One region of the Clostridium subterminale genome, then DNA from elsewhere that is predicted to be linked to it. Evidence: riboswitches for the same ligand, from Rfam matches in the RefSeq annotation. Region 1 holds a riboswitch; each other region holds the start of a gene.
What was found. Region 1 has a riboswitch for cyclic di-GMP ahead of flgB (flagellar basal body rod protein FlgB). Riboswitches for the same ligand answer to the same signal wherever they lie in the genome.
Positions count from the first base shown of each region.

Region 1 (3,554 bases):
AAGTATAGAAGAAATAGCAAATGGCAGCGAAGGATTAGTAAACATTATAGATGAGCTACAAGGTATTATTAATAAATTTACAGTTTAGTTAAGGAGTCTGGCCCCACAGTAACTAAAGTATATTCACTACACTTCGATAATAAGAATATAAAAAGTTTGGTGGGGATTTTGCCCACATAGGGAGTGAGATAATGAGATTAAGTAGAAATATGGCCTCTGTAAGGATATTAAATAGTTATACTAAAAATTTAGCAGCTCAATCTAAGTCTTATAGTAGTATTAGCTCAGGACTTAAAATACAGACTTATAGAGACAATCCTAATGCTAAGGCTAAGAGCGAAAAGTTGAAGTTAGAGATTAGAGGGCTTCAAATGGCTACTAGAAACATTCAAGATAGTGTAAGTCTTATGCAAACTATGGATGGTGGTATGCAAAATATAAGTGAGTCTTTACAAAGGGCTAGAGAACTTATGGTTCAAGCTGGAGGAGCTACTACGGAGGAAGATAGAGCCATTATTCAAAAGGAAATAGACCAAAATCTAGAACATATAACTTTTACCGCTAATAATACAGAAATGAATGGTGTAAAGCTGTTAGCAGATAAAAATAATCCAGGTGATACAGTTGATCTACTTATTGGAGCAACTAGTGGAGAAGTAATTAAACTACCAACACGTAATTTTACATCTTCAGGATTAGGACTTGTGAATGTTGATGGTAGCAATAAGATAAGTGTGGACAACATAGATGATAGTTTAAATCGCTTAGATGATGCCATAAATAAGTTGAATTCTGGAAGAGGAAAGTATGGAGCTCTAAGTAATAGAATGGAGTCTACAGTGGATTATGCCAATGAAATATCTGGTAAAATCGAGGGAGCAGAAGCTATCATTACTGGAACTGATGTAGCATTTGAAATGATTGAGTATTCTAAAAACTCAATTCTGGTAGAATCTGGTATGGCGATGATGGCTCAAACGAACCAATTTCCAAAGGATATTTTGCAAATATTAAGCAATGTATACCCTAATAAATAAAAAAAGTAATTTCATGTAGCAAATAAGGAATTTTAAGCAAAAAATAAATAATTTTAAGTATAAATGTTGAATGAAAGAAAAATATAGTATATAATGCAAATATGTGAAAAATTTAATACGCAAAACTCACGAAAGTTAGTGACGCAAAGCTATAGGGGCTAAGCCTTAGGGGATGCCAGCCAGTTGCCAAAGAGTAAGTACACTTTTTGTTTTAGGTATTATAGAAGTAAATAATACTTTTATTCTAACCTTTTGTAATTTAAAGCTACTCTTTTTGAGTAGCTTTTTATTGTGTGAAATTTCTGATTTTTCATAAGAATTGCAATAAATTTTATGGAGTATATTATATTGTAAACATTTACTAGATTTGTGTTTTACAATTAATATTTATATAAGGTTATATGCAACCAATATTATTTGAAGTTTATCAGTATATGTTTTACTAATGATGAAATTTGTAGAATTATTTCTATTAAAAGTAAGGTTAAAGTATGTAAGAATAAATAATAATTCATGTAACTAACAAAAAAAGAAGGGAATTTAAAGTTTATGTCTAATTTATAAACGATAAGTATGTTCTTATAGGATGTGGAGGTATAAAATGTCGCAAAATGAAGTATATGGGTTGCTAAAAAAATCTATGAACGTAACCGTAGAGGCTAATAAGGTTATTGCTAATAATATAGCAAATGTAAATATGAAAGATTATAAAAGGTATTATGTTCCCTTTGAACAGGTTATGGAAGAGTCAACAGCTAGTGGTAAGTTAAAAATTACAAATGAAAAACATATAGGAATGAGAAGTAAGGATGTACAAGTTAAAAGAGATGACAGTACGTCTATGAGAGAAGATGGAAATAACGTGGATATTGAAACTGAAATGACAAGTCAAGCTTCTAATACCATGATGTATGAATCGTTAGTTAGATTTGCCAGTGGAAAAATAAACAGTACAAGTAGAGTTATAAAAGGAGGGAACTAAAAATGGAGGCATTTAGGGGGTTAAGAATTTCAGCTAGTGGGCTTACAGCAGAAAGATTAAGAATGGACACTATATCATCTAATATTGTTAATGCTGGGACTACTAGAGGAGAAGATGGAAAACCCTATGTAAGAAAAATAGCTGTGTTTCAAGAAAATTTAAAGGAAGCTTACAATAGAAGCACTGGAAAAGTAGAGAATAAGCTAAATGGCATTAAAGCAGTAGGCATTGTAGATGATGAATCAGAGCTTACTAAAGTATATAATCCAAGTCATCCAGATGCTGATGAAGAAGGATTTGTAACTATGCCTAATGTAAATATCTCAAATGAAATGGTAGAGTTAATTGCATCAAGTAGAGCTTATGAAGCAAATGTCAATGCAATGAATGCACAAAAGAGTATGTTTTTAAAAACTTTAGAAATAGGTAAATAATAGGATAGGAGTAGTACTTTATGATAAACAGTTACATACCAAACGCAACAATCTTTCAAAATGAATTACAACAAATTTATGGGGTAAAAGAAAGGGATACTGAGGAGAATAGCTCTTCAAATGGCACAGGTTTTGCAGTTATAATGAAGGATGAGTTACAAAAAGTGAACGATTTGCAGGTGGAAGCAGATAATAATATAAAAGGATATATTGCTGGAGAAAAAAGTATCAATGAAGTAGTGTTAGCCACAGAAGAAGCATCTATGTCCTTAGAGCTTGCTATTCAAATAAGAAATAAGCTGGTTGATGCTTATAAGGAATTTAATAATATGCAAGTATAATGGAGGTAAGGATTAGATGAGTAAGCTATCGGAGCTAATGAAGAAGATAAAAGATAAGTGGAATTCCATGTCGAAAACTAGAAAGATAGCTTTAGTGATAATTTCAGTAGTGACAGTTTTAGCAATAGGAACCCTACTTTATGTATCACTTAAACCAAAGTATACAGTTTTATTTTCAAATATGGATTCCCAAGATTCAGGAAAGATTATAGCCAATTTAGAAGGCAAAGGAACTAAGTACAAAATAGAAGGAAATTCAATCTTAGTTGAAAAGTCTCAAGTAGACAAGTTGAGAATGGAAATGCTGTCAGAGGTGCAAATAACAGAAGGAAGTCAAGGATTTGAACTTTTTGATAAAGGTAGCATAGGAGCTACAGATGAAGAGTCAAGAATAATGTATCAAAGAGCACTTTCTGGAGAATTAGAAAGAACTATAAAGGGATTTGAGGAAGTTGAAGCAGCAAAGGTAAATTTAGTTTTACCTAACAACTCAGCCTTTGTAACTAAACCAGCTCCTGCCAGTGCTTCAGTAACAGTAAAGTTAGTGCCAGGAAATGAACTTTCACCAGAACAAGTTAAGGCTATTGTGCACCTAGTAACAGGCAGTGTGGAAAACTTAGATAAGGAAGATGTTACAATAGTATCAGACAATTTAAAGTTATTAACAGAAGGTTTATTTGATAATGAAAAAGGAACTCAGGCTACTAGCACAGAAAACCAAATTGATTCAACTAAAAAAGTTGAAAAAGAATATGAAAAG
Region 1 covers NZ_BAAACI010000001.1:672,154-675,707, reverse strand. The annotation lists gene ABDZ93_RS03525 (methyl-accepting chemotaxis protein) at 1-88, shown strand, start outside; gene ABDZ93_RS03520 (flagellin N-terminal helical domain-containing protein) at 192-1,037, shown strand; cyclic di-GMP riboswitch class I at 1,146-1,228, shown strand; gene flgB (flagellar basal body rod protein FlgB) at 1,639-2,019, shown strand; gene flgC (flagellar basal body rod protein FlgC) at 2,022-2,453, shown strand; gene fliE (flagellar hook-basal body complex protein FliE) at 2,474-2,794, shown strand; gene fliF (flagellar basal-body MS-ring/collar protein FliF) at 2,811-3,554, shown strand, end outside.

Region 2 (3,554 bases), on a different contig from region 1:
ATTAAGATTAAATAATAGGTTTGGAGGATTTGTTATGAAGAGAAAGATAATTAAGATCCATGAGGAAAAGTGTAATGGTTGCGGATTATGTGTTAATGCTTGTCATGAAAAAGCTATAGAACTAGTGAATGGAAAGGCAAAGCTTGTTAGTGATATATATTGTGATGGATTAGGTGATTGTTTACCTAATTGTCCTACAGCAGCTATAGAGATTATAGAAAGAGAAGCAGATGAGTATGATGATGATGCAGTAAAGGCAAGAATTTTAGAATTGGATAATAAACCTAAAGAAATTAAAGATAATCACATAAATAAAGAAGAAAAACTTCCATGTGGATGTCCTGGAACCATGGCTAAAACCATTGAGAGAAAACCAATAATTGCTATGGAAACTATGCCTAAGAAAAGAGAGAGTACTACTGAAAATAACTCTGAACTTATGCAATGGCCAGTGCAATTGAATTTAATAAATACTAGTGCACCATATCTAAATAATGCTAACTTATTAGTAGCAGCAGATTGTACAGCTTATGCTTATGGAAATTTTCATAGAGACTTTATGAAAGATAAAATAACAGTAATAGGATGTCCAAAACTTGATGACAATGAACATTATAAGAATAAATTAACTGAAATACTTAAGAAGAACAATATAAAGAGTATAACTGTAGTTAGAATGGAAGTACCATGCTGCTCAGGAATAGTTTCAGCAGTTAAAAAAGCAATGCTTGCTTCAGAGGTAATTGTACCTTATACTGAGATTACTATTACAAGTAATGGTAATATTATAAAGTAAGTAATAGATTCATAACTTATATGTTTTAAATATTATTAGATACGTGAAGGAGTTACCTTGAAACTTTTGTGGAGAGGTAACTTTTTATTTTTTTAAATATTATAATACTAGGGATATGTTGACAATAATAACATAAAAAGGTAATATAAATATGTGAATACATTATTTGTAAATCTATAAATGTTATTCTTGAATGGGTTCTTTTGAATAAATAGAGTAAGTAGTTTACCTATTCCAGTTAAAGTATTCATATTTAATAGTTTATTGAAATTATTTTATGTGAGAAAGGAAATTAAAAATAATGAAAAAAGAAAAAAGAAAACAACATAATAAGGACATTTTAAAAAAAATATTTAAGTATACAAAAAAAACATTGTGTTGTGCACTAATTATATTATTGTTTACGATTGTAATTCAAAGCTTAAAAATAAGAGTCGATAAGGAATATGTACCAAGTATACTTGGATATACTTATTTAAATGTATTATCAGAAAGTATGAATCCAGAGTTTTACTCACAGGATTTAATAATTGGGGCTAAGATAAAAGATACATCTAAACTTAAAGTTGGGGATGTTATTACATTTAAAGTAGGAAACATGTTAGTAACACATAGAATAGTTGAAAATGCTGAAGATGGAACTACCTTTACTACTAAGGGGGATGATAATAAAGCCAATGATGAGAAACAGGTAAGTGCTAGCCAGATAATATCTAGGTATTGTTTCAAAATACCTAGATGTGGATTTATAATAAGTAAAATACAAAGTATTCAATTTTTAGCTTTGGCTTGGATAATAATTATGTACTATATTATAAAGGAAATATTTAAAGAAGTTAAGTTGCTTAGAATAAAGAAAAAAAGTATTGAATAGTCAACTTCATTATTAATATTATTTAAAATTTAATTTTATATTTTCAAAAGGTTTATAAAGGGAGCGAAGAAGTATTCACTGTATATGGTCACTTAGTGAATATGGAGTTAATAGTGAATCCACACCATTATATAATAAATATTATATTTTATGGGAGGAATTTAAATTGAAAACTAAAATTAAAATTGTGTCATTATTAATGGCAGCGGCAATTACGACAGGGGTAGGAGGATATGGTACTTATGCTTATTTTACTGATAGTGATTCATTAAAAAATGAAGTAAACATTACAATGGGTAAATTAGATGTAAAAGCATATTGGGCTACAGATGCTAATGCCGATAGTTGGAGGGCTACATCGAAAGTTACAGAAGTAGTTGACAAAGATGGTGGAAAGACATTAAGCTTTGAAAATGTTAAGCCAGGAGATACTTTCGAAAGAGACATAATAGTTGCTAATTATGGAACTTTAAAAGCAGATACAACAGTGGAATTTAATCCTAAATTAGTTGATGGGTTAAAACTTGAGATGGTAAACTTCACTTCTCAACATGGTCATGCACAAATAGATCCAAATGTTCCTAATAGAGTATATGAAAATGGAATGGAAGTTAGAGATTTTATTAAAATGACAGTTAGAGTTACTGTTCCTACAAATGCAGGTAATGATTGGATGGAAAAACTTATTAATACTGATGCTCAAGAATTTGTAAAAGTTGGAGCACATCAAGTAATAGAGCAGTAAAATATAATAAAAGAAAATATTTATAATATTATTGTGACTTAATTATAGCATATAATATTATAAATCATAGAGCTATCTTAAATTGATCAACTTCATATAATGTTGAACTAATTTTAAGATAGCTCTTTATTATTGTAGAAATATTTACAAACTTTAAAAAGTGGTAATATAAAATTAATGGAATAAAATGATAATATAATGTATAGTAAATATAACGATGAAAAAATCCATAGGGAGGAAAGAGATACCTATGTCAAATTCAATAATAACCAAGAAAGCATTAGCTAAATCTTTAAAGGAATTAATGAATTCTACATCTTTAAATAAAATATATGTTAAAGATATAGTTGATAACTGTGGACTAAATAGACAAACATTTTATTATCATTTTCAAGATATATACAATTTATTAGAGTGGATTTATGAAACAGAAGCGGTGGAAAGTATATCACAATATAGAAGTTATAGCACCTGGACTGATGGATTTCAAAAGATTTTCAACTATATAGAAAGCAATAGAAGATTTTGTATGAATACTTTAAATTCCTTAGGAAAAAATCATCTAGATTTATATCTTTACACAGTTACTTATGATTTAATTATTGGAGTAGTTAATGAAGTTTCCAAAAATATGAAGGCTACAGAAGATAATAAGAAGTTTATTGCAAATTTTTATACTTTAGCTTTTACAGGCTTGGTAATTCAATGGATGAATGGTGGAATGAAGGAAGATTCTCACACGATTATTGAAAAGTTAAGTGAATTAGTAGAAGGTAACTTTATGAGAGCACTAGAGAGATATGAAAAGGATGCATAATAACTATATCCATCATGCATCCTTTAAAACTTATATATTCTTTAAAGCATTAGTATAATTATAAAATATTACATATAGCTATGATTTAAAAGTTACTTTAGTTTATTACCATTCTTATCAATATAAAACCACTGATTATCTAATTTCACAGCTATAGGAGCATTATCCTCATAAGAAAATTTAATTTCATCATATATGGTATCTGTAAATTTGTTAGAGGATTTGTTAAAAAGCCCATATTTATTATCTTTAGTTACTATAAACATATTTTCGGGATAAGAGTCAATAGTATCATATTCACATTTTAAGATTTCCTTTTGAT
Region 2 covers NZ_BAAACI010000007.1:104,172-107,725, reverse strand. The annotation lists gene ABDZ93_RS14210 (ATP-binding protein) at 35-796, shown strand; gene ABDZ93_RS14205 (signal peptidase I) at 1,098-1,670, shown strand; cyclic di-GMP riboswitch class II at 1,721-1,805, shown strand; gene ABDZ93_RS14200 (TasA family protein) at 1,837-2,415, shown strand; gene dhaS (dihydroxyacetone kinase transcriptional activator DhaS) at 2,666-3,232, shown strand; gene ABDZ93_RS14190 (WG repeat-containing protein) at 3,325-3,554, opposite strand, start outside.
Region 2: another riboswitch for cyclic di-GMP. It lies ahead of ABDZ93_RS14200 (TasA family protein); the one in region 1 lies ahead of flgB (flagellar basal body rod protein FlgB).

Region 3 (3,554 bases), on a different contig from region 1:
TAATATTATAAAATTTCAATAGGCATGAAGCTTGAGTTATCAATGTTTCATGCCTATTATTTTTTAGATATGAATCATAACATTGTTAATATATAAGATATTATACGTTAAAACAATAAACAAACATATATTACTTTTGATAATATTTATAGATAATTATGTATTTTATGTAATTAATTTATTGACTGATACAATTATATATGCTATATTCTCATATGAAATAGCATATATAATTTAGTAAGAGTTTTAAGGAAACATTGAAGTATATATTAATTTGGGCGCATAATATATATATATGGAGTTAGTAGTGTAACCGACCTTTATAATCAAACGTAGATAGGTATAAGATTAGTAGGGTCGGTTTTTGTTATATAAGTTGAAAAATTTAATAGAGATTTTCTTGTAAAGCAATATAAATTAAATAGGTTATATGGGGCTGTATTTAATAAATGGATAGAATAAGGAATTAGAGTAGCGCTCAACCTAAAAATAATTGCATTATATTTATATATTATATTTAAAATTTAAAAACTGAGTATAGGAAATATTAGTATAAAAGTAAAAAATGTATAGACAAATACTAAATATAAAGTTATACTTAATTAATAAAGTATGTTAAATAATAATAGATATTAAATGATTTGGATTTGTTTATAAATTTTTGAATACAATTTACTAAAAGTTATAAGGAAACATTGAAGTATATACTAATTTGGGCACTTTGTATATACAGAGTTAGTAGTGCAACCGACCGTTATTAATTTAAGGTCGGTTTTTTGTTTGTAAAAATTCATTAAGGAGGAAGATTATGAAGAAAATAAAATTTAAACCTACCCTAAGCTAAAGGAGAAACTATCTATTTTTATACTAAAATGAAGAGAAGCATAGATTGATTTAATTTTGTTCCACAAAATATTGAATACAATTTACTAAAAGTTATAAGGAAACATTGAAGTATATACTAATTTGGGCACTTTGTATATACAGAGTTAGTAGTGCAACCGACCGTTATTAATTTAAGGTCGGTTTTTTGTTTGTAAAAATTCATTAAGGAGGAAGATTATGAAGAAAATAAAATTTAAACCTACCCCTAAGCCAAAGAAGAAACTATCTATTTTTATACTAAAATGAAGAGAAGCATATATTGATTTAATTTTATTCCACAAAATATTGAATATAATTTACTAAAAGTTATAAGGAAACATTGAAGTATATACTAATTTGGGCACTTTGTATATACGGAGTTAGTGGTGCAACCGACCTTTATAACCAATCTTATATTTATATAAGATTGGCATGGGGTCGGTTTTTTGTTTGTAAAAATTTATTAAGGAGGAAGATTATGAAGAAAATGAAATTTAAACTTAGGTCTAAACTAAAGAAGAGATTATCTGTTTTTATGGCTTTAGCTATTGCAGTTTGCCAAATTTTTAATATTATTCCTATAGCACAAGCTGATGCTATGGATATTACAAGTAATTTTCCATTTATAACTGAAGTAACTTTAACTGATGGCGATGGTAAACCTATAAATGAGTCATCAAATCCAATAAGTAAGAATGAAGAAGTTAAACTAACTTATAAATTTACTGTACCAAATCAGGGTACAGTAAAAAAAGGTGATATTTATACAATTAAAATACCTAAGGAAATACAAATAATAAGTACACTAAATTTCCCTATTACACTTGATAATGGTGATACAATTGCAAATGTTAAAATAGAAACCAATGGCAATGTTACCATTACTTTTACTGAATTTGCTGAGAATAATTCCAATGTTTCAGGATTCTTTTATATTGATACTCAATTTGATCCTGATCAAATAGGAGGAGATAATCCAGTCCCTATTAAATTTGAAATTGGAGGAAATTCTTCACCAGTTATAGTTAATGTGAATTTTGAGCAACCTGAAATTCCTGATGCTTCTGTTATGAAGGAAGGAAGTTATGACCCTTCTAAAAATGAGATTACCTGGGAGGTAATTGCTAATTCAGAAGGAGTTAAGGTTAATAATGCTGAAATTGTGGACAACATTCCAGAGGGACAAGAATTTATACCAGGTTCTGTTACCATAAATGGAGCTAATGCAGATGAAGCAAATTATAACTATGATTATAGCAATAAAAAATTAACTTATAGCTTTCCAAGTGTTATAGACACATATCAAGTAATTACCTTCAAAACTAAGGTAGTAAATCCAAAAGTTTTTGAAAGTGAAGGAGCTACAATATATGAATATAATAAAGCAATCTTTAATCATGATGGAACTAGTGTAGATTCTAATGAGGCATCAGTTAGTATTTTTACAGACTTCATTAGAAAAGATGGAAACTATGATGCAGCAACAAAGAGAATAAATTGGGTTATTTATGTAAATAACAATGCTCTAAGCATTCCCAATGCTGTAGTTACAGATGATATACCTAGTGGATTAACTGTTACACAAGGTAGCGTAAAAATAGATGGAAATCCAACTAACGACAATTATACTATAAATGGACAAAAATTCACCTACACTTTTCCAACAGCTATTAATGAACCTCATAAAATTGAATTTTCAACAGATGTATCTGATGATATATTTAATTCTAATGAATGGAAAACCTATAATAATAAGGCAACTATTACAGGAGAAGGGGTTCCAGGTAACGCTTTAGATGAAAAGGGAGTTGACGTACCTAGTAACGTTATTTCTAAGCAAGGAGTAGGATATAACCCAGCTACAGGAGAAATAACTTGGGAAGTTATGATTAACTGGAACAGCGGAACCATAAAAAATCCAATTTTCACTGATAAAATAAAATTAGGACAAGAGTATGTAGATGGTTCTGCTACTATAGATAAAGATGTTCCAGGAGGAAGCTTTAACTATGTACCAGAAGTAAACGATGCAGAAAAAACTGGAACACTAACCTATACCTTTGGTAAAGATATTAATGAAACCTATATAATAAGATTTAAAACAAAAGTAACAGACCCTAAGGTTTATGCAGGAAATAGGAATGAGACCTATTATAATGTTGCTGAATTAACTGGCGATAATATAAAACCTTCCACCTACCAAGGCACACAGAAAGTACAGAGCCAAGTTATAAATAAATCTAGTAAAGACTATAACTATGTTGCTAGAGAAATTACATGGAAGATAGTAGTTAATAAAAACAAAATGACCCTTCCCAATGCCTATGTTACAGATGTTATAAAGGAAGGACAAGAATTTGTTCCTAAATCCGTTATGATTAATGGAAATCAAGCAAAAGAGTCAGATTATGTTTATGATGAAGCCACTAAAACTCTAAGATATAATTTCCCTAGTGAAATTAAAGATGAGCAGGAAATAACTTTTAAAACTAAAGTAACAGATACTTCTATATTTAATACTAATGGACAAAAGGAATTTAAGAATACTGCAAAACTAATAACTGATTTATTATCTGGTGGGGTAGAAAGCACAGGCAAAGGGACTATAAAAAGCACTTTAATAGATAAGAAAGCTGACTATACAAAAGGCAATTCTTATATTGACTGGAATGTAACCGTTAATTCTAACA
Region 3 covers NZ_BAAACI010000002.1:94,196-97,749, reverse strand. The annotation lists cyclic di-GMP riboswitch class II at 242-328, shown strand; cyclic di-GMP riboswitch class II at 681-762, shown strand; cyclic di-GMP riboswitch class II at 935-1,016, shown strand; cyclic di-GMP riboswitch class II at 1,190-1,271, shown strand; gene ABDZ93_RS06295 (SpaA isopeptide-forming pilin-related protein) at 1,343-3,554, shown strand, end outside.
Region 3: another riboswitch for cyclic di-GMP. It lies ahead of ABDZ93_RS06295 (SpaA isopeptide-forming pilin-related protein); the one in region 1 lies ahead of flgB (flagellar basal body rod protein FlgB).

Region 4 (3,554 bases), on a different contig from region 1:
GTCCTGCTAAGAATGTTCCTAAAAGATAAAGAATGATAACAGTTTTCATATTGGTTTCATGACCACTTTTGTGTTGTGAAATGGCTCCCGTTACCAAAAATAATACTAGTATAGGTGCAATGGCTTTTAAAGCACCGACAAATAAAGAACCAAAAATTGATAATGGCTTTGCAACATCAGGAATGGTTACCGCCAATATAATACCAATGATTAGGCCTATAATTATTCTTTTTACTAAACTTAATTTATTCCATTTCTTCATTAGATTTTTCATAATATTTTTCCTCCTATTACGTAAGATAAAAACTAAGTAAGGTGAAGTGAATTTAAATTTGTTACTAGGAAATACTTTGGTAAAAATAAGTTTATCATGAATCTTCACTAATGTGAAGTGGAAAAGCATATGAATTTTCAATTAATTAATGGACACCTTTACATAAATGTCCTATAAAATAAATAATTTGAAAGTATAATTTATTTTGAAATTATCATTAAAATTAGTGTAAATCTAATCTAAAGGTGAATATGATTAAATTCAAAATTTTAATAAAATCACTTTGAATGCAGGAATTTACCTTTAGACAAGCATTATTAAAACATATAGTTACCTATATCAATACTATTTTAGGATAGTACTTCGTTAATTATTCACTCAAAATAAAACTTTAATCGAAAACGAAGATTTTACTAAAGTATGCAGGAAAAATAAATTCAAGCATTAAAGCTTGAGTTATTGGCTTTTTACTTGAATATGTGTATTATGTAAATAAAAGATGAAAAAGTAGAGTTATTGTAAAGAACTTAATAGAAAAAGGTAATTTCTAAAGAGTTCAAAGTATTATATAGTCAAGGTTACTATACATAAATATGGGGAGGTAAAAGTATGTCAAATGTTATATATAGAAAATTAGAATTAGGAGAATGTGAGCATATAAACAAAATGAATCCATCTCAATATATAGGAAAGGCATGGAGAGAGGTGGATGGAAACCGTAAATTAGTGGAAATCAATTATCATGATTGTGATTGGCCAAATGGGTATGAATACCATCTTAGAGAGTTGAAAAAAACTATTTTAAGTGGTGGAAGTGCCATTGGTGCTTTTGATACGAATAACAAATTATTGGGATTTTCAACAGTTAACCGTAAATTTTTTGGTGAAAAATTTAATTATGTTTTATTAGATCAACTTTTCATAACTTTAGAATGTAGAAATAAAGGAATAGGCAAAAGGTTATTCATACTTTCTGCAAATGTTGCAAGAGAGTGGAAAGCAGATAAAATTTATATTTGTGCAGGTTCTGCTGAAGAAACAATTGCTTTTTATTTTTCAATAGGATGTAAAGAAGCGGAGGAAATAAATCAAGAACTATATGAAAATGACACAAGAGATTATCAATTAGAGTTTTCATTATAAAAATGACACATGCATGAGCAAATAAAAGATTAGTCAACTAACCCAATTAAAGTATAACTTTGAAAATTAAGATAAATAACTATTGAAACAGTTTATATTAAATGATAATATTTAAATGTTATAATTTAAATTGGATTAAAATACAAGGGAAACTGTGAAATACATATTTAGTTTGGGCATCTTATATGTATGGAGTTAGTGATGCAACCGACCCTATATTCATAATTTTATGAATATAGGGTTTTAATTTTATATTTGATGAATTATTACATAACTAAACATAGGAGGTATATGTAAAAATGAATATTTTAATTATTGATGATTCTACTTTTTCTCAAAAAATAATAGGTAACTTAATTGTAAAATATTTAGATGGTGTAAACACTTATTTTGCAAAGGATGGAGAAGAAGGATTAGAAAAGTACAAAAGTATTAAACCTGATTATACATTTGTGGATTTATTAATGCCTAAATTAAATGGAGGAGAACTGATAAAACTAATAAATGAGTATGATTCTAATGCAAAAATAATTGTAGTTTCTGCAGATGTTCAAAAAAGTATAAAAGAAGAAATAGAATCATATGGGGTAATAGAATTTATAAACAAGCCCTTTACTGAAGAAAAAGCCAAATCTATATGTGAGATAATAAGGAATGTTCGAAATGAATAATAGAGTAGAAAGAGAAGATATATTAAAAGAGTTATTTAATATAAGTGTTGGTAAATCAGCGAGTATACTGTCTGAAATAATAAATAAAAAAATATTATTAAATGTACCAAATTTGAAAATTTTAAGTTTAAATGAAAAAACAATAGCAATAGATGATTATCTTCCACAAGTAATGCAAGGAACTATAATGGTATCCTCTATAGCATTTGAAGATGAACTGAGAGGAAAGGCAAGTTTAATATTTCCAGCAGATAAAATGAGAACATTTATAGACCTGTGTTTAAATGAAAATGATGAAAATCAACTAAGTAATATGAATTTTACTGATATAGATTTTGATATTATAAAGGAAATTGGTAATATAATATTAAATTCAATAATTGGAGAAATAGGAAATTATCTAAAATTAAGATTAAATTATACTTTACCAGAAGTTAACGTATTTAATAAAGTAGATTTTGAAAAAAATATAAAGAGCAAAGAGTATGAGCATATTTTGATGCTATATATAACCTTTAAAATAGACAATTCAGAAATAGCAGGTGCTATAATAATTAATCTTACTTTAAGTTCATTAAGTCAATTATTAAATAAAGTAGGAATGATAGAAGATGATTTCTGTGGATAGAATTTTATATAATATATTAGATAGTATAGATGAAGGAATAATAATATTAGACGAAGATTTAAAAGTTTTATTTTGGAATAGCTATATGGAATGTTTAACTCATATTAGTGAGGATAAGGTAATAAATAGCTGTATATATGATATTATTCCAAGTCTGAATAAAGGTTATTTTAAAGATACAATGAAGTGCATAGTCAATGATGGAAGAAAAATATTTTTTTCAGCAGCAATGCATAAAGATTTGCTAAGTAATAATAAAAATTTAAATTTAAAGATAAGTAGAATAGAGAAAGATAATTTGAATTTTATACTTATTGAATTTATTGATGTGACTAATCAATTTTTACGTATCGATCAACTAAAAAAATATGTGAATGAATTATATATTTTAAATAAAGAATTAAAGGAAAAGGAAAAAACTATTAATAAATTAGCTTATTATGATGGACTAACAGGTGTAGCAAATAGAACATTATTTTATAAAATGGCAGATGAATTTTATAATAATGCTAAAAGAAATAATAGTCTTTTAGGGCTTATGTTTATAGATGTTGATAAATTCAAATATATAAATGATACATATGGACATAAAAAAGGTGACGAGGTTCTCATTCATGTAGCTAAAATATTAAAAGAATCTACTAGAAATGGGGATATAATTGCTAGATTTGGTGGAGATGAATTTTTAATATTGCTACATTCTATAAAGAGTTACCATGATTGCGAAGCTGTAGCCTCCAGAATTAATAATAGTACTGAAATTTTATATTGTAAAGAAGAGCAAATAAAAATATCTTTAAGCATAGGTATTAGTATATTACCCGATGAGGCTAATGAT
Region 4 covers NZ_BAAACI010000008.1:154,647-158,200, reverse strand. The annotation lists gene sstT (serine/threonine transporter SstT) at 1-274, opposite strand, end outside; gene ABDZ93_RS17245 (GNAT family N-acetyltransferase) at 884-1,417, shown strand; cyclic di-GMP riboswitch class II at 1,556-1,638, shown strand; gene ABDZ93_RS17240 (response regulator) at 1,717-2,088, shown strand; gene ABDZ93_RS17235 (chemotaxis protein CheC) at 2,081-2,716, shown strand; gene ABDZ93_RS17230 (diguanylate cyclase domain-containing protein) at 2,709-3,554, shown strand, end outside.
Region 4: another riboswitch for cyclic di-GMP. It lies ahead of ABDZ93_RS17240 (response regulator); the one in region 1 lies ahead of flgB (flagellar basal body rod protein FlgB).